One region of the Brachymonas moutaii (nom. illeg.) genome, then DNA from elsewhere that is predicted to be linked to it. Evidence: predicted binding sites of a transcription regulator. Region 1 holds the regulator's gene; each other region holds the start of a gene.
The links. The regulator FNR, encoded in region 1, switches genes on or off when oxygen is low (the NO sensors DNR and NnrR bind a similar motif). The targets are predictions, from matches to a motif close to TTGATNNNNATCAA.
Positions count from the first base shown of each region.

Region 2: ACP2WS_RS02580 (bacteriohemerythrin) is a predicted target of FNR. The motif match lies at 3,837-3,850, and genes of this name have one in related genera.
Region 3: ubiM (5-demethoxyubiquinol-8 5-hydroxylase UbiM) is a predicted target of FNR. The motif match lies at 1,785-1,798, and genes of this name have one in related genera.

Region 1 is NZ_JBNGEN010000005.1:129,136-135,557, forward strand. Features, by position in the region: gene ACP2WS_RS07570 (cbb3-type cytochrome oxidase subunit 3) at 1-104, shown strand, start outside; gene ccoP (cytochrome-c oxidase, cbb3-type subunit III) at 101-1,009, shown strand; gene ccoG (cytochrome c oxidase accessory protein CcoG) at 1,155-2,618, shown strand; gene ACP2WS_RS07585 (nitrogen fixation protein FixH) at 2,684-2,971, shown strand; gene fnr (fumarate/nitrate reduction transcriptional regulator Fnr) at 3,108-3,845, opposite strand; gene hemN (oxygen-independent coproporphyrinogen III oxidase) at 4,179-5,576, shown strand; gene ACP2WS_RS07600 (sulfite exporter TauE/SafE family protein) at 5,587-6,285, shown strand; gene ACP2WS_RS07605 (sulfite exporter TauE/SafE family protein) at 6,383-6,422, opposite strand, start outside.
Region 2 is NZ_JBNGEN010000001.1:574,295-580,716, forward strand. Features, by position in the region: gene gluQRS (tRNA glutamyl-Q(34) synthetase GluQRS) at 1-890, shown strand, start outside; gene trmB (tRNA (guanosine(46)-N7)-methyltransferase TrmB) at 948-1,712, shown strand; gene ACP2WS_RS02575 (malonyl-CoA decarboxylase) at 1,927-3,423, shown strand; gene ACP2WS_RS02580 (bacteriohemerythrin) at 3,966-4,424, shown strand; gene adk (adenylate kinase) at 4,937-5,593, shown strand; gene ACP2WS_RS02590 (undecaprenyl-diphosphate phosphatase) at 5,736-6,422, shown strand, end outside.
Region 3 is NZ_JBNGEN010000002.1:32,096-38,517, reverse strand. Features, by position in the region: gene ubiM (5-demethoxyubiquinol-8 5-hydroxylase UbiM) at 532-1,749, opposite strand; gene ACP2WS_RS03875 (branched-chain amino acid ABC transporter substrate-binding protein) at 2,467-3,648, shown strand; gene ACP2WS_RS03870 (hypothetical protein) at 3,952-4,509, opposite strand; gene ACP2WS_RS03865 (GlsB/YeaQ/YmgE family stress response membrane protein) at 4,597-4,845, opposite strand; gene ACP2WS_RS03860 (ABC-F family ATP-binding cassette domain-containing protein) at 4,932-6,422, opposite strand, start outside.

The sequences.
Region 1 (6,422 bases):
CCTATTCCCATCGCAACCGGCATCACTTCGATGAAGCGGCACAGCTCCCGTTCATGCACGAAGACCATCCTCCTGTGGCGCAAAAATCCGAGGAAACAAAATGAGTGACTTCATCAACTCTTTCTGGTCCGTGTACGTGATGGCGATCGTGGCGTTCGGCATCCTGTTCTGCGTGGCCATTCTGCTGATCGGTGCCACGGCGCGCGCGCACACGGCCGCCGACAACACCACCGGCCATGTATGGGATGGCGATCTGCGCGAAATCAACAACCCGCTGCCCAAGTGGTGGGTGGGTCTGTTCTGGATCACCATCTTCTTTGCCATCACCTATCTGGTGCTCTATCCGGGCTTCGGCACGTTCAAGGGCATTCTGGGCTGGACTTCCCATGGGCAGTACAACACCGAAATGGCCAAGGGCGATGCGCAGGTGGCACCTCTGTTCGCCAAGTACGCCAACATGCCCGTCGAGGAGATTGCCAAGGATCCCAAGGCCGTGGGCATGGGACAGCGTCTGTTCCTGAACAACTGTGCGCAGTGCCATGGTTCCAATGCCAAGGGCGGCAACGGCTTCCCGGATCTGTCCGACAATGACTGGCTGTGGGGCGGCAAGCCCGACACCATCATCCAGACGATCACCAACGGACGTCATGGCCAGATGCCTCCCATGATCGGAGCCATCGGTGGCAAGCCGGATGATGCCAAGGCAGTGGCCAACTACGTGCTGAGCCTGTCCGGTCAGCCGCACGATGCAGCTCTGGCTGCGGTGGGCAAGCCCAAGTTCGCGGCCTGCGCAGCCTGCCACGGTGCAGATGGCAAGGGCAACCAGGCCCTGGGCGCACCCAACCTCACGGACAACGTGTGGCTGATGGGCGTGCCGAGCGAGGAAGGCATCGTCAAGCAGATCACCAACGGCAAGGTCAACATCATGCCGGCCTGGGGCAAGCGCTTCTCGCCCGAGCAGATCCGCTTGCTGGCATCGTATGTCTGGAGCCTTTCCAACAACAAGTGATCTTCTGCGCCCTCGTGGCGCTCCAAGCTGATCTTCTTACCGCCATGAACTTGATGCAAGTCATGGCGGTTTTTCTTTTGTGAAACAATAGACGCTATCATATTCATGCAAGTGAAAGTCTGATTTGTAATAAAAGGTCACGCGTATGTCTCAAGAAACGCCCGAACACGACTCGGGCTCGCATTCCGAGCCCAAAGCGACTCCCAAGAAGGTCATTCCGATCGATGCAGCGCCCGCGACGACGTCGCTGTTTGCTGCGGCCAAGACCATCCATCCCCGCACGGTTTCCGGCATCTTCCAGACCTGGCGCTGGATCTTCGTCGGATTGACGCAGCTGGTGTTCTACGGACTGCCCTGGCTGGAATGGAGTGGCCGACAGGCGATACTCTTCGATCTGGAGGCACGCAAGTTCTATATCTTCGGATTGGTTCTGTATCCGCAGGATTTCATCTACCTCACCGGCATTCTGGTGATTTCGGCCCTGTCGCTGTTCCTCTTCACCGCCGTGGCGGGGCGGCTGTGGTGCGGGTATTCCTGCCCGCAGACCGTCTACACCGAGATCTTCCTCTGGGTGGAAGCCAAGATGGAAGGGGATCGCAGCGCGCGCATTCGCCTCGACAAGAGCCCCTGGAATCTCGAAAAAATCTGGCGGCGCGGCGGCAAGCATGTGATCTGGCTGCTCATCGCCCTGTGGACGGGGTTGACGCTCGTGGGGTATTTTTCGCCCATCCGTGATCTGGTGAGCAACTTTGCACAGTGGCATCTGGGCAACTGGGAGACCTTCTGGATCTTCTTCTATGGCTTTGCCACCTACGGCAACGCTGGCTACATGCGCGAGCAGGTGTGCAAGTACATGTGCCCGTATGCCCGCTTCCAGAGCGCGATGTTCGATGCCGACACGCTGATCGTGACCTACGACGACAAGCGGGGCGAGCCGCGCGGTCCGCGCTCCAAGAAGGTGGATCGTTCCGAAGTGGCGCTGGGCGACTGCATCGACTGCACCATGTGTGTGCAGGTCTGCCCGACTGGCATCGACATTCGCAATGGGCTGCAGTACGAATGCATCGGCTGTGGTGCCTGCGTGGATGCCTGCGATGAGGTCATGGACAAGATGAACTACCCGCACGGGCTCATCAAGTACTCCACAGAAAATGCCATGAAGAATGGCTGGACCAAGAGCGACATCATCCACCGCGTCATGCGGCCCCGGATTCTGGTGTACACCGGCATTCTGATGCTGATCGCCACGGCGCTCGTCGTGAGCCTCTCGATGCGTTCTCCCATGAAGGTCGACATCATTCGCGACCGGGGAGTCATGTCCCGTATCGTGGCTGGCAACAAGATCGAGAACACCTATCTGGTGCGCATCATGAACACGACCGAGAATGCGCAGACCTACAACATTTCTGTCGAGGGAGTGACGGGGGCGGAAGTGGTCGAGGGCTCGACCGTGACCATCGGTCCCGCTCAGGTGGAGCAGAAGGCCGTGAGCGTGCGGGTGCCCTACGGCACGCTGGAACCAGGATCGCATGCGATCAACTTCCAGATCGAGCAGGCTGGCACCGATGTCTCGGTGACCGAAAAGGGCGCTTTCTCTGTACCCAAGTAAGTTCGTGCGATATAGTGAGAGCCCTGCGGTTCGAGGGCTCTCGCCTTCGCAAAGGAGTTGTACGCATGGAAGCAAATACCACACTGCCGGGCCTGTCCAAGGCCCATCCCGAGGACGGGCGTCCCTGGTGGAAATACCCCGTGGTCTGGATGGTCGTGGGGGGGCCTCTGTCGGTGGTACTGGCCTGTCTCGTGACCTGGTATTTCATCATGCAGGCCCCCGAGCAGGTTCTGACGCGATCGGAAGATGAGCCCAACACCGATCAGATGGTACGTGCAAAGGGGGTGAACTATGCTCCTGCCGAAAAGGCGCGCAACCATGCAGCCACTGGGGTTCCGGTGGATGACCACTGACGGGGCAGAGGTTGCCCTGTCTGCTCCATGACAGCAGCCGGCCTTAAGCCGGCTGTCCTGTTTCTGGAGCAGGGATCTGCCAGGGGATCGGAGTGGCGAGAGTGTGCAGGCGCCGTCTGGTGCAGGGACGTTGCGCTCAGTCTTCCGTGTGCGTGTGCTGGTTGACCAGACGCTGCAGGGCCTCGATGTCGAGAATGCGGACGTGGCGCTGCCTGACCTCGACGATGCCTTCCTCTGCAAAGCGGGAGAACATGCGGCTCACGGTTTCGAGCTTGAGTCCCAGGTAGCTCCCGATCTCCTCGCGCGTCATGCGCAGGATGATCTCGGACTGGGAGAACCCCCGTGCATGCATGCGCTGCACCAGGTTGAGCAGGAAGGCTGCCAGACGTTCCTCGGCCCGCATGCTGCCGAGCAGCAGCATCACGCCATGGTCGCGCACGATTTCGCGGCTCATGATCTTGTGGAGATGGCTCTGCAGGGCCGGGACCTGGCGGGCCAGGGCTTCAAACCGCTCGAATGGCATGACACACACTTCGGCGTCTTCGAGGGCTATGGCATTGCAGGTATGGGCATCCTGCACGATGCCATCAAGGCCGATGATCTCGCCGGCCATCTGGAAGCCAGTGACCTGGTCGCGTCCATCCTGGGTGGTGATGGTCGTCTTGAACACCCCCGTGCGCACGGCAAAGAGGGCGGCAAAGGTTTCTCCGGCATTGAAGAGTGCCTGCCCCCGCTTGATCTTGCGCCGTGTGGCTACCACGTCGTCGATGTACTCCAGCTCGGAGGGCGTCAGTCCCATGGGCATGCACAGTTCACGCAGATTGCAGTTCGAGCAGGCTACCTTGTAGCCTTGGGCCAGCGAATGGGTGGGCATGGTGGAAAAGCGAGGGACAGAAGAAAGAACGCTGCCCCGATGGGGATTGGGTTGCACACAGGTGAGAACCATTATCGCATGGGGCAACTTGCCGTTGATGCAAGTCAATGTGGTCCTGCGGGAGGATGGGCACATTAGAGAGATGAAAAGTCCTGCAGCCGAAAGGGGATGTATGTCCCCGAGGCCATGTCCATTTCTGCGGCCTGGAGCGGCAGGAGCAAGGGGCATGCACGCAGCAGAGGCCGGAATCCGCAGGGCATGGCCATGCGCCGTCATGGTCGCATGGGAGAGAACTGCCGGGAGCCGGGTCGACGATCTTACAATGCACGGAACATGAGCAGTCAGGCACTTTCCCACATCACCCCCGAATTGCTGGCACGGTATGACATTGCCGGTCCACGCTACACCTCTTACCCCACGGCCGACCGTTTTGTCGAAGCCTTTGGCGAGAACGACTATGTGGCAGCGCTCGAGCAGCGCAGCAATGGCCGCGCGGGGCAGGTGCTCCCGCTGTCGCTGTACGTGCATGTGCCGTTCTGTGAGTCGCTGTGTTACTACTGCGCCTGCAACAAGATCATCACCAAGCACCATGAGCGGGGTGCCGAGTATCTGCGCTATCTGCAGCGCGAGATCGATCTGCATGTGGGACGGCTGGGACGCGGACAGACGGTGTCGCAGCTGCACTTTGGAGGCGGCACGCCCACTTTCCTGAACGACGCCGAGCTCACGGAGCTCATGGGCATGATCCGGGGCGCATTCACGCTGGTGCCGGGCGGTGAGTATTCGATCGAGGTGGATCCCCGCACGGTCGACGAAACGCGACTGCGCACGCTGGCTCGGCTCGGTTTCAACCGACTGAGCTTCGGGGTACAGGACTTCGACCCCGAGGTGCAGAAGGCGGTGCACCGCATTCAGCCGGCATCGCAGGTGTTCGCGCTCGTCGAGGCTGCCCGCAAGATCGGGTTTGAATCGGTGAATGTGGATCTGATCTATGGCCTGCCGCAGCAGACGGCTGCATCCTTTGCGCGCACGCTGGAGCAGGTGTGCACGCTGCGGCCCGACCGCATCGCACTCTATGCCTACGCGCATCTGCCGGAGCGCTTCAAGCCCCAGCGGCGCATCGACGCCTATACGCTGCCCAGTGGCGGCGAGAAGATCCAGATGCTGTCGCAGTCGCTGCAGGCCTTCAGCCAGGCGGGCTATGTGTATGTGGGCATGGATCACTTTGCCCTGCCGGATGACGCGCTTGCAGTGTCCAAGCGTCAGGGCAGCCTGCATCGCAATTTCCAGGGCTACAGCACGCAGCCTGACTGCGACCTCATCGGGCTGGGGGTGTCGGCCATCGGGCGCATCGGTTCGACCTACAGCCAGAATGCCAAGACACTAGAGGAGTACTACGACTGTCTGGATCGTGGGCATTTCCCCGTGGTGCGCGGGCTGGCGCTGACGCGCGACGACCTGATCCGCCGCACGGTGATCATGGCCATCATGTGTCAGGGAGAGGTGGAGTACGAAACCATCAATCTCGCATACATGATCGATTTCCGTCAGTATTTCGCCCGCGAGCTGGAAGATCTGAAACGGCTGCAGGGAGAAGGGATGGTCGAGGTGGATGCACAGCGTCTGCAGGTGACGGATCAGGGCTGGTATTTCGTTCGCGGCGTGGCCATGGTGTTCGACAAGTACCTGCAGGCCAATCTGTCGCGCACGCGGTTTTCCAAGATCATCTGACGGCGTGTCGATGCAGCTCTCGCTTGCCGCCACGGCATTTCTGATGGGGCTGGCCGGAGGGCCACACTGCATTGCCATGTGCGGTGCGGCCTGCGCCGGGATCGGTCATGCGGCTGGGCCGGTTCGCGGACGCCAGACGCTGGCCATGGGCCTGTTCCAGGTAGGAAGGGTGATCGGCTACGGCGCGCTGGGCGCAGTCGCGGCCGCCTCGATGCAGGGGCTGGGATGGATGACCGTGCACAGTGCAGCCCTGCGTCCGTTCTGGAGCATGCTGCACGTGGCAGCCCTGCTGCTGGGGCTGGTGCTGCTGGTGCAGGGGAGGCAACCGCTGTGGCTGGATCGCTCCGCACGCAGGGTGTGGGAGCGTCTCAAGCGGCTTCAGCAGCGTCGTGGACTGGCAGGGCCCGTGCTGATCGGCATGATGTGGGCCCTGCTGCCCTGTGGCCTGCTGTATTCGGCGCTCATGGTGGCAGCCCTGACCGGCGAGGTCTGGCAGGGGGCTGCCGTGATGGTGCTGTTTGTGCTGGGAACCAGCGTGTCGCTGATGGCAGGGCCCTGGCTGCTGCTGCGGGTGCCTCACCTTGGTGGCACGCAGGGTCAGTGGGGCATCCGGCTGGCGGGTCTGGCGCTGGCTGTCACTGCGGGGGTGGCGCTGTGGATGGGGCTCATGCATCAGCAGGCCCCGTGGTGTGCCACTCCGGCACTCTAGTGGCGCAAACCGGATCTTCTGCATCGCGCCAGTCCGAGGCTGCGGGCGCGATGGCATGGAGCGCTCTCGGTGTAGAGCGCCACGTGCGGTTCGGACGTCAGATCTGTATCCCGAGCGTGCGCAGCCCTTCGCGGGTC
Region 2 (6,422 bases), on a different contig from region 1:
CCCTGCATGCGGGCTCATTGGTGGCGGCCCTGGCCAGCTGGCTCGATGCGCGCGCGCATGGCGGACGCTGGCTGGTCCGCATCGAGGACGTGGACACCCCACGCTGCAGTCCCGCCGCGCATGCCGAAATCCTGCGCCAGCTCGTCCGCCACCATCTGATTCCCGATGCCGAGCCCTGGGTGCAGTCCCATAGGGGAGATGCCTATCAGGCTGCACTCGACAGGCTGGTGGCCCGGAAATGGGTCTACCCCTGTGCCTGCTCGCGCAAGGACATCCTGACACGGCTGATCGCGCTCGGCCAGGCTCCGCAGCGGGGCGCGGAGCTCGTCTATCCCGGAACCTGTCGACCGCCTGCAGGACTGCATGGTCGCCCGGCCCGCGCCTGGCGACTGCATGTCGCAGCCGTGCAGCAAACACGTCCCGACACACCTTCGGTCTCCCTTCCTGCCACCTGCTGGACGGACCGTCGGCTGGGTCCACAGAGCCAGTGCGTGCAAACCGCCGTGGGCGACTTCGTACTGCGCCGTGCGGATGGTCTGTGGGCCTATCAGCTCGCCGTCGTGGCAGATGATGCCGCACAAGGCATCACGGATGTGGTCCGAGGAGAAGACCTCGCGGACAATACGGCCCGGCAGATCGTGCTCCAGCAGGCGCTCGGGTTCCCTCGCCCCCGCTATCTGCACACGCCGCTCGTGCTCGGAGCCAACGGCGAAAAACTCTCCAAGCAGAACCAGGCCCAGCCCCTGCCCGAAGGCGATGCCCGGCAGATGCTGCACAACCTGCAGCAGGCTGCCCAGTGCCTCGGCCTGCCACCCGTCCCCGAAGGCACCGCCCTGCCCGATGCCCAGGCCACCTGGGTGCAGGCATGGGCCGCTCGCTACAATCGCTGATCGCCCCGATCGGCGGCGCGTGCCCTCGCGCGTTCCCTCCCACTCCGCATCCTCGCCATGTCCGACAGCCAGACCTCTCCCGACTCCCAGGTCCCCTCCTCCTCTTCTCCTGCAGCGGGGGCCGCTCCTGCCGATGTGGCCCATCCGCGTGCCATCCGCACCTTCGTGCGACGCGCTGGACGTGTCACCACCGGGCAGGCCAAGGCCTATGCCCAGTGGGGAGAGACCTATCTGGTGCCCTATGCCCCTACCCCCTTCGATGCACCGGCTGCCTTCGGTCGGTCGGCCCCCCTGGTACTCGAAATCGGATTCGGCATGGGTGAAGCCACCGCACACATCGCCGGCACGCTGCCCGACATCAACTTCCTGTGCTGCGAGGTCCACGAGCCCGGCATCGGTGCCCTGCTCAAGCGCATCGGAGAACAGAACCTCACCAATATCCGGATCTGCCCGCACGACGCCGTCGAAGTCCTCGACCACATGCTGCCCCCCGGCAGCCTGCACGGCGTGCACATCTTCTTTCCGGATCCGTGGCACAAGACCCGCCACCACAAGCGCCGGCTCATCCAGCCACCGCTCGTGCACAAGCTCGCGCAACGGCTCGCCCCCGGTGGCTACCTGCACTGCGCCACCGACTGGCAACCCTACGCCGAGCAGATGCTCGAAGTCCTCTCTGCAGAGCCCCTGCTTGCCAATGCCAGCCCCCATCCCGATGGCTACGCCGACAAGCCGCACTACCGCCCGCTGACCAAGTTCGAGAAGCGCGGTCTGCGGCTGGGCCACGGGGTATGGGATCTGGTGTTCCACCGGCGACCCTCCTGATCCTGCAGGACACACCGGGGCCCTGTCCACCGCCATGAAGCCTCCTGCTGCGCTTCCGTGTCCTGTGCACTTCCGTCTGCAGCCTTCGCCCCGCCCCCTGTCAGATTGAGGAAATCGGAGTAGGCTATAAAAACCGTGCGGTGTATCCCCGCGAGACACCGTGCCCAGGGTTCCGGCACCGTCCTCGGCCCGTCAGACACAAGGAGAGCACCTCATGGCCCCCACCACCGACCGTCCTTCCGGCACATCCCTCGGCAAGCAGCTCGAACGTCTGCTCCCATCGGCACTGTCCTCGATCGGCATGGCAGGGCTCGTCAATGCGCGTCGGCTCGATCCTTCCGTCCCGGACACTACCGTGCCTTCCCGCTCCACACAGGAGCGTCTCGACAGCTACCTGCGGCAAGACCCCGAAGCGCTCACCCCGCGCAGCCTGCGCAAGGTACTGACCGATCTGCAGGCCATCGTCGACACACGGGTCAGCGAAGTCGAGGGCGTCCGCAAGGCGGACCCCTTTGTCTCCTGGTACCATCAGGCCAGTCCCGAAGCACGTGCAGATGCCTGGCGGCTGATGACCGAGCAATTCGCCCCCGACCCCCAACAGGTCCGCCAGGCCAGAGAAGCCTACGATGCCGCCCTCGGCACCCCCGAGGAAGCACAGGCCGAAATCCGTCTGCGCAAAGCCTTTCATTCCCCCCGCACCCGGCTGCTCCAGCGCATAGCGGCCTCCCGGGATGGCATGCGCTTCCTGCTCGACCTGCGCACCGAGGTGCTGGCTGCACTCCGGCGCGAACCGACCCTTGTGCCGCTCGACGCCGAGCTCGAAGCCCTGTTCACCAGCTGGTTCGACATCGGTTTTCTGGAACTGCGCACCATCAGCTGGGACTCTCCCGCCTCGCTCATCGAGAAACTCATCCGCTACGAGGCCGTGCACGACATCGTGAGCTGGGAGGATGCCAAGAACCGCCTCGACAGGGACCGGCGCTGCTTTGCCTTCTTTCACCCCCGCCTGCCCGACGAGCCCCTCATCTTTGTCGAGGTGGCCCTCACACGTGCCATTTCCGACAGCATGGTGCCGCTGCTCGACATCCATGCAGGCCCCGTCGACCTGCAGAAGGCCAACACCGCCATCTTCTACTCCATCAGCAACACCCAGACCGGGCTGCGTGGTGTGGGGTTTGGCGATTCGCTCATCAAGCGCGTCGTGGAAGCCCTGCAGCACGAGCTGCCCCAGATCAGGCGCTTCTCCACCCTTTCCCCCATTCCAGGCCTGCGCAAGTGGCTCGACCGCAACGCTGCGCATGTGGCCCAATCCCTGACGCCCAAGACCCTGCAACAGCTGCGCAAGCAGCACCCCGAGCTTCCTGCCGATACCTGGCAGGATCAGTGGCCTGCCCTGCTGACCCTGCACGCCTCCCGCGATGAGGAAGACATGCTCCAGCAGCTCCTGCGCAAGGCTGCCGCCATGTACCTCACCGGCATCGGCAAGGACGGGCGTCCACTCGATGCCGTGGCCCGCTTTCACCTGGGCAACGGTGCGCGTGTCGAGCACATCCACTGGGACGCCGACCCTTCGCCCAAGGGAGAGAAACAGTCCTACGGTCTGATGGTCAATTACCTCTACAACCTCGATCGTCTGGACCGCAATCGCGAAAGACTGGCCCAAGGTAAGGTCGCCACCTCGCGCGAAGTGGGTGCCCTGGCTGCCCTGTGATGGCTTGAATCACGGCATTTTCCCGGGACGGTGAGGAAATCCGTCCCGGCCCATCGGCCGCACACCATGGGGATGAGAAAGCCGATGCATTCCCGACAAAATCACTTTCCCATTCGATGGCTCCCGAAAACCGGGAAATTCGATGGCGTCGGCCCGTGGCGTCCGGCACTCCGCAGGTTCACTCCACATGAACCTGGCATGCCGTCAACGCCCTGCACTTTTTGCCCGTTCGATCTGCTCCTGCAGAGCTGGCAAGGAATGCTCTCTACAGAGCCAGACAGACGCTGGGGCACTCCTTTGTCATTCACCCGCGATAATAAACAGGCATTAATTCAGAATGTTATGGATCGACCATTATTTTAATTTTTATTAAAATATATGGATTACAAAAAAACCTATAAACTCACACTCACTTGATGCGTATCAAAAATCGCAGGAAGTGATCCTGATTCAATCTTTCCACATTTTTGATTCACTGCTTCAGTGCGGCATGCCCATATGCCGCAACCTTTGCACACACTCAACCACAGGGAGCAAACGGCATGGCCCGTATCGAATGGACACCCGAACTCGACACCGGCATTGATGTGATCGACGACCAGCACCGCCGCATCGTCGAATACATCAACGATCTCTACGATGCCAAGATGCGCAACGACCGCGAAGCCATGGCCGAAGTGATCGACAACGTGATCGACTACACCCTCTCGCATTTCGGCTTCGAGGAAGTCATGATGCAGGACGCTGGCTACGAATTCCTCAACGCCCACAAGCGCGTGCACGAGATGTTCGTGCAGCGCGTGGCTGGTCTGGCCCAGCGCTTCAAGGATGGGGAAGACGTCGGCGCCGAACTGCATGCCCTGCTCTCGCGCTGGCTCATCAACCACATCCTCAAGGAAGACCACCACTACGTCCCTGCCGTCAAGGCCATGACCGAGCGCAACTCCCATCAGGAACAGGCCAAGCGCAAGGGCTGGATCTCCCGCTTCTTCGGAGGCTGATGCTTCTGCTCGGGTCTGCCGCGACCAGGTCGCATGGTTCCGGCTCCCGTCACCGATCGAGACAAGGCAGCACTCCGTATGACTGGCTGCTGCCGCGTTCCTGGCGCCCCTCCCGAAGGGGCGCCTCGTTTTCAGCTGGTGCAGCAGTATGGAGCTGAGCTTCAGCACACCCGCGCTGTCCCACAGCGGTGCGCCCTGCTGCCCACAGGGTGCGCACCGCAGTCCCCCATCGAACAGGCTTTGCAACACCCGCTGGAACCTGCAGGAACGCCTCTTCATCCTAGGGAAAACGCGCAATTTTTCCGCAAGCGCAGAGTCAGCGCAGACTGTAACCAGCGTGGTATTCTTGGCGGCTATGGTCTACAGCCCGGCTCCCTCTGGGATCTGGCAGCGCACTGGCCTCCGAACATGCCCGGCAATACAGGCAGCATCCGTCCTTGCTGCGACACCCGCCTGCCCTCCGCCGATGAGCTCCGGTTTCCGTTTTTAGTCTTCAGTTCAAAGGATTTTTCATGAAGTTGATTCTTCTTGGCGCTCCCGGCGCCGGAAAGGGCACCCAGGCCCAGTTCATCACGCAGAAGTACGGCATTCCGCAAATTTCCACGGGCGACATGCTGCGCGCCGCTGTCAAGGCAGGCACCCCGCTGGGACAGGAAGCCAAGAAGGTCATGGATGCCGGTCAGCTCGTGAGCGACGACCTGATCATCAACCTCGTCAAGGATCGCATCGCCCAGGAAGACTGTGCCAATGGCTTCCTCTTCGACGGTTTTCCGCGCACCATCCCGCAGGCCCAGGCACTCAAGGATGCCGGCGTCAAGCTCGACCACGTGCTGGAAATCGATGTTCCCTTCGAGGCCATCATCGAGCGCATGAGCGGTCGCCGCAGCCATCCGGCCAGCGGACGCACCTACCACGTCACCTTCAACCCGCCCAAGGTCGAAGGGGTCGACGACGTGACCGGCGAGCCTCTGGTGCAGCGCGACGACGACAAGGAAGAAACCGTGCGCAAGCGCCTCGACGTGTACAGCCAGCAGACCCGTCCGCTGGTCGACTACTACAGTCAATGGGCTGTCGAGGAGCCGGAACAGGCGCCCAGGTACCATTCCATCAGCGGCATCGGCGCGGTCGATGAAATCACCGCCCGGGTGCTTCAGGCACTCGAAGGCTGAGCTATCATCCTTCGCGCATCGCCCCCCGCACCCCTGTCTTCCGAGCCCGGCCCTGCCGGGCTTTTCGCTTTTCAGGAGCGGTCAAAGGGACCAGGGGCGATGAATTCCCAGAGTTTTTCTCTTTTCCCCTCTCTCACTTTCCATGAATCTCCTGCACATTTTCATCCTGGCTCTGGTCCAGGGACTGGCCGAGCTGCTGCCTGTCTCCAGCTCGGCCCATGTCGTCATGGCCGAAAAATGGCTGGGACTTGACCCCACCGCCCCCGAAATGACCATGCTCTTGGTCATGCTTCACACGGGCACCATGTTCGCTGTCATCGTGTATTTCTGGCGGCACTGGCAGGAAGCCTATTTCTCGTCCGCCGAGGCGTTCAAGCGCAATGCCTGGCAGCTTCTGCTTGCCACGGCTGCCACCGGCGTGGTGGGCCTGACCCTGCTGGAGATCATCAAGCACGTGTTCATGGCCGGAGCACCTTCCTTCGAGATCGAGCAGCTCTTCGGCAACCGGATCATCATTGCCTCGGCCCTGGCCGCTGCAGGCATTCTGATTCTGGTGAGTTCCGGACTCCAGCGTCGGGCCACGCAGCATGGCCAGCCGATGACCACGCGCGCGGCCCTGTGGACCGGTGCGGTACAGGGCCTGTGTCTGCCGTTTCGCGGCTTCTCCCGATCGGGTGCCACCATTTCCACCAGCATGGCACTGGGCGTGTCGCGCCCGGTAGCAGAAGCCTTCAGCTTCGCCCTGGCAGTGATTCTCACACCTGCGGTCATCGTCAAGGAAGGCTATCGGCTGGTGCACGCCCATGCCTTGTCATCGAGTGCAGGTGGC
Region 3 (6,422 bases), on a different contig from region 1:
CTTTTCTGCTGCGGGTCTTCACGACCGGAGTTCCTGGCTCAGCGGCGGGAGATTTGCGGGTCTTTTTGACCTTGGCTTCAACAGACGGAGAAGAAACGGATGAATCCGCGGTGCTGTCTTTTTTGGAGGTTGCCATGACTATCCCTTCCACACATCAGTTCGGAACGGGGCAGATACCCGTGTACGTGCCTTGCCACATGGGGGCGTGGGCGCCGATTTCCAGATGGAGAAAAATTGGAGGAGCGGACAGGAGAGGCCGGAAGGGCACATCAGGCTGTCCATGCCGAGGACCTGCAGGGCCTGCAGGCCGGTGAGACAAGTGGGATGGGCGAACATTTGGGATACAGCCCTTGCGAAGGTGGCCGGAACGGAGATGGTGTTCGCGGATGGCCGGGATCGGAGGTACTGCTGTCGCGCTTGTCTGCAAGCTGACAATTATACCCTTCCCTGCCCATCTGCCGACAAAACAGGCAGGGGCAGAGGAAGGAGGGGGTGTGTATGGATGGGCGGCGAACCACCCAGGACTGCGCCTCAGTGCAGGCCGGTGAGCTGTGCGGCAATGGCGCGGCGGAACGGGGTGATGCGCTGCCCCAGGCGGAGCATGCCGTCTCTCACCAGCCGGGCCACGGGGTGCTCGAAGGTATAGAGCTTCACGATCGCCTGTGTGGCCAGATACAGCGGGCGAGTGGACAGCATGTGGGTGCGTTCATAGCGCGCAAGCAGCGCGGGGTGGCCGATGTCCCGTCCCTGGGCATGTGCCTGGATCAGGGCCTGGCTCAGGGTTTCGATGCCCAGCAGCCCAAAGTTGAATCCATGGGCGGTGACTGGATGCATGCCCACTGCTGCATCGCCGATGCAGGCAAAGCGTTGCGCCACCAGATGGCGTGGATAGACGCCGACCAGAGGATAGGCATGGCGTGTGCTTGTGAGAGTCATGGCACCCAGCCGGCCCGCAAAGCGGCGTGTCATGTCGGAGTTGAAGACGTTGTCCTCCATGTCGAGCACGCCATCCATGTCGCGGCTGGGCAGCGTCAGCACCACCGAGGACCGGTGCATGCCGGTGACGGGATCGTCGTTCATGGGCAGCAGCGCCAGAGTCTGACCGTAGTCGAACCATTCCCAGGCGACGTGCTCGTGCGCGCGCTCGTGTGTCATGTTGCACACCAGCATGGTTCGCCCGAAATCGTGCATATCGGCGGCAATGCCCATGGCACGGCGCGTCTGGGAGAAGCGGCTGTCTGCGGCAATCAGAAGACGGGAACGGAGGACGCGCCCATCCTCGCAGGTGACCTCGGCGTGGGTATCGTTCGAGCGTACCCTCGAGATGCGGCATTCGCAGAAGAGCTCGATGTCGTGATGGGCCTCGATGGCATGCTGAACCGTGTCCCAGGCAGCCTGCCGGATCAGATGGTTGGAGACCAGCCATCCCAGTTCGCTGCGCGAGGACAGCTCGTGTCCGATGACCATTGCAAAGGGGTGACTGCCGTTGAGCACCTGGGCATCGCGCAAAGCCGAAAAGGCGGTGGGTTCCAGTTCCTCGATGCGCTGCCACAGCCCCCATTCCTGCATGGCGTGGGCTGAGCGCTGGGTGAGGGCAATCTCGCGGCCATCGAAGGCAGGATGCGCCACGGCCGACTGCGGCTGCTGTTCGAGCACTCCGATGTGAAGTCCCTGTCCGGAAAGGGCTCGGGCCAGGGTCAGGCCGGCAGGGCCGGCGCCCACGATCAGGATGTCGAAGTCTTGGGTCATGGCAGGCAGTCTAGCGACTTGCCCGGGCGGAGTGCTTGATGCCGGTCAATCGCACAGCCGCCTATCGGGCCTCTCTCCGCCGGAGGCGGTGGCACATTTATGGTGCACGGCGTTGCGTGAGGGGCGCGGCCATGGCGCAGGGCGGTCTGGGTGGGCCTTGATGTCTGTAGGTGCAACCCATGCGGACGTGAGGTCATGGGGGTCATGCAAAGGTGCAACTTATCGCTTCGGCGCGGTCGGTGGACAGATGAATGGAGGTTCAGACGGGGCAGGGGGCAGTGACGGCATTCCCAAGCCGTTGCCGGGGGATGGCAGGCAAGGGGGCGTTGCAAGAAGACCCATGCGGGGAGAGGTATGGAGGACGGATGCGGGTTTTTACCGAGTCCGGTCATGGGGGAATGGCGCATTCGTTCCGTATCATTGCCTTTTGATGGTGCGTGTCGGGGTCGGGCATGGCGGTGGGATTGCAGGGTTGCACCAGTCTGGTGTGACTGGCCGAAAAGAGGCCGGATGTCTCGGGCTTCTGCACGAGGACATGTCCATGCAAAAGCATCGCCGATGGCCTGTGACATGCCACGAAATGTTCAATTTCGACGAGTGGCTGGAAGTCTGTACGGCGAATCGAAAGAATTGGCCCGGTTTGTGCTTGTAACGGCACGCATAGTTTCTTGCGGTGGGTTTCAAAGCCCGTTTTTGTCTATCGATGGAGAGTAAAACATGCAATTCAAACTGCGTATGAGCGTGGTCGCTACCATGGTGCTGGCTTCCATGCTGGCTTCCTGCGGCAAGAAGGATCAGACGGCCTCTTCGTCTGCTTCCGGTGACGCTGGGGCTGCTCCCGGTGAGCTGGTCGTGAAGATCGCCTCCGTGGCGCCCATGTCCGGCAGCCAGGCCCACTATGGCAAGGACAACGCCAACGGCGTGCAGATGGCCGTCGATGAAGCCAACAAGCAGGGCGTGACCATCGGGGGCAAGAAGGTGCACTTTGTGGCCGTGCTCGAAGACGATGCTGCCGACCCCAAGCAGGGTACGGCCGTGGCACAGAAGCTCTGTGATGCCAAGGTGGCCGGCGTCGTCGGTCACCTGAACTCCGGCACCACGATCCCCGCATCCAAGATCTACAACGACTGTGGCCTGCCCATGGTCACCGGTGCTGCCACCAACCCTGCGCTGACCAAGCCCGGGTACAAGAATGTCTTCCGGATCATCGCCAACGACAACGTGCTCGGCGCTGCGCTGGCCGATGAAGCCAAGAAGCTCGGCCTCAAGCGCGTGGCTGTGATCGACGACCGCACGGCCTATGGCCAGGGCATCGCCGAGATCTTCACGCAGACGGCCAAGAAGAATGGCATGGAAGTGGTGAGCACCCAGTTCACCAACGACAAGGCGACCGACTTCATGGCCATCCTGACGGCCGTGAAGGCCCAGACTCCCGATGCCGTCTTCTACGGCGGCATGGATGCACAAGCCGGCCCGATGCTGCGCCAGATGGCCCAGCTGGGTCTGGACAAGGCCAAGTTCTTCGGTGGTGACGGCATCTGCACGAACGAGCTGGTCAAGCTCTCCGGTGGTGCCAAGCCGCTGGGCAACGTGATCTGCGGCGTGGGTGGAGCATCGCTTACCAAGATGAAGGGCGGAGCCGAGTGGCGCAAGAGCTATGACGCCAAGTTCCCCAACCAGTTCCAGGTCTACAGCCCGTACACCTACGACGCCACCATGCTGCTGATCGACGCCATGAAGAAGGCCGATTCCGTCGATCCCAAGGTCTACCTGCCCAAGCTGGCTGCCGAAGACTATCAAGGCGTGACGGGCAAGATCACCTTCGACGACAAGGGTGAAGTCAAGGACGCAGCCACCACGCTGTTCCACTACCCCGACAACAAGAAGCAGGAACTGTAATTTCCTGTCGGCCGGCCATGGCGTGCCCGAGGCATGTCATGGCGCCAGGCCCATAGGGCTTGCAGCCTGTTGATCTGATGAGGAGCCTGAGCCCGGCAGCGACCGGACTCAGGCTCTTTTTTTGCCTTGGGAGTGCCGGGCATGCAGGAAGATGAGACTGAGGTCGGCAAGCGCTGGAGAGACCATCCCTGCGTGTCTGCCCGTACACGGCAGAGTGGAGCCAGCGGATAGGCCGGCCATGGTGAGGCGGCGCGAGGTACAGGCCACACCCTTGTGCGGATGCAGGGCCTGGACCATCGTCGCTCAGGAGTGCGTTTTGTGGGGGGCCGAGGCGGCTGGCTTGCTGACGGACGGAGGAAGGGGGCGACAGTCGGCCGGCAGGCTGGACTGGGTGCGATCGATGCTCCGGAGCATGAAAATGCCGTCGTAATCCACGGCCTGGCCGTCGGTGGCCTTGCCTTCGTCACTGGCATGGAGCTCGACATAGATGGGCTGGTAGGCTTCTCCGGCCTTGTCGGCCCTGTCGATGGCAAGGTCTTCGAGGCGGCCGAGCAGTTCGTCCGGGCCGTCGAGCCAGTAGGTTCGGTCCGAGTTGCAGGGGGTGAAGGTTTCGACCTCGGGGCCCCACACGAAAAGTCCGCGATAGGCCACGGAAGGCCCCGATGCCGGTGCGGCAGGCAGGGGGGGCAGTGGGGCAGAGGAACTGTTCTGGGCGTCTGCATCTGCAGCCGCCACGGCAGAGGCGGCCGACATGGCCGCACTGGCATCGGACGAGGAGTCGGCTGCAGAGTGGCAGCCCGTGGCGCTCATCAGCCAGCAGGCGGTGCCCAGGCTGGCCAGCAGGGCGGGCAGATATCTCATGGGAAGGACCTGTGGAACAAAGAAGGGGGCCCGTCAAGGCCCCCTTGCAGCATGCCTGTATCCCTGCTGTGGCAGGGACGGCGAGGCTTATTTCTTGGCAATCATGCCATAGATGGCCAGAACCGCCATGGCCCCGATGACAGAGGCGATCCAGCCAGCCACTTCACCGGATTTGTACCAGCCGATGCTGGCTCCCACGAAATTGGCCAGGGCCGCGCCCACAATGCCCAGAATCGTGGTCATGACCCAGCCCATGGAGTCGCTGCCCGGCTTGATGGCACGTGCAATGAGGCCGACGATGAATCCGACGATGATGGTGGAAAGAATGGACCACATGGACAGGCTCCTTGGGAACGAAGGGATGAGTGAAGCTTTGTTATGGTAGGTGCAAATGCCGTGAGGGAGACCGGCGAATGTGTGACTTATCGTGCGTGAGCGCCTGCTTCCTGCACCAGGGCTTCCAGTGCGGCGGAGACATCGAGCCATTCGAGCTCGGCTTCTTCGAGCGCGTCGGTCACCTGCTTGAGTTCCCGTCCTGTGTCTGCGATCTGATCAGGGGGCATGGGTTCGCACAGCCGGGCCTCCAGCGTGGTTTTTTGGGCACCCAGCGTTTCGAGGCGTGCGTCGAGCTGCTGCTGCCGCTTGGCCAGGGGGCGTTTCTTTTCGAGAAACTGCTGGCGCAGGGCGGCCTGCTGCCGGCGCAGCTCGGCTCCGCTGGCTGCCGGGGAGGCGACGGGGCTGTCTGCCAGTGGGGGGCTGTCTGCTGCCGGTGACTCCGAGGCACGTGCCGTCTGCAGGGCTTCGCGCTTCTGGCGGGCCATGTCGATGAGGTGGCGCTGGTAGTCGTCGAGATCGCCCTCGAAGGGCGCCACCGTGCCGTGTGCGACGAGCCAGAAGTCGTCGCAGACGGCGCGCAGCAGGGCACGGTCGTGGCTCACGAGCATGACGGTGCCGTCGAAGCTGTTGAGCGCCATGGCCAGGGCCTCGCGGGTGACCAGGTCGAGGTGGTTGGTGGGTTCGTCGAGCAGCAGCAGGTTGGGTCGCTGCCATACGATCATGGCCAGGGCGAGGCGTGCCTTTTCTCCACCGCTCATGGTGCCGACGGCCTGGTGCACCATGTCGCCGGCAAACTGGAAGCTGCCCAGAAAGTTGCGCAGTTCCTGCTCGCGGCCGCAGGTGGCGGCGATGTCCGGGTGGGCTTTGGCGAGCCGCACCATGTGGCCGAGGGGGGTATCGTCGGCCATGAGCATGTCGAGCTCCTGCTGCGCGAAATAGCCGAGCCGCAGGCCCTTGCCTTCGGTGAGGTGGCCGGCCAGCAGGGGCAGGACATGGGCGATGGTCTTCACGAAGGTGGATTTGCCCTGCCCGTTGGCGCCCAGGATGCCTAGGCGCTGTCCGGCCAGCACGGAGCGGCTGACGTCATGCAGGATGACGGTGTCCTGCGTGCCGATGGGTGGCAGGGCTTCGCCGGTCTGCAGCTGATGCTGGTGCAGTGCATCGCTGGTGGTGAAGTCGGCAGGCTCATGCAGCGGGGTGGCAGGGGCGTGCGTGGCCGGTGTCGCGCCCCGGTAGCCGAAGGCGGCCTGCCGGATGACCAGCATGGGGTTGGGAAGCTGCGGGGGCTCCTCGAAGGTGAAGGTGAAGTCGGCACTCGTCAGGACGGGGGCGAGCCGCTCCATGCGTTCGAGGGCCTTGACGCGGCTCTGGGCCTGGCGGGCCTTGGTGGCCTTGGCCTTGAAGCGGTCGATGAATTTCTGGAGGTGGGCGATTTTTTCCTGCTGGCGGTGGTAGGCGGCCTGCTGCAGCGTGAGCTGCTGGGCGCGCAGTTCCTCGAAGGTGCTGTAGTTGCCACCGTAGCGCGTGAGCTTGCCGTGCTCGATCTGGATGGTGACCTGGGTGACGGCATCCAGGAA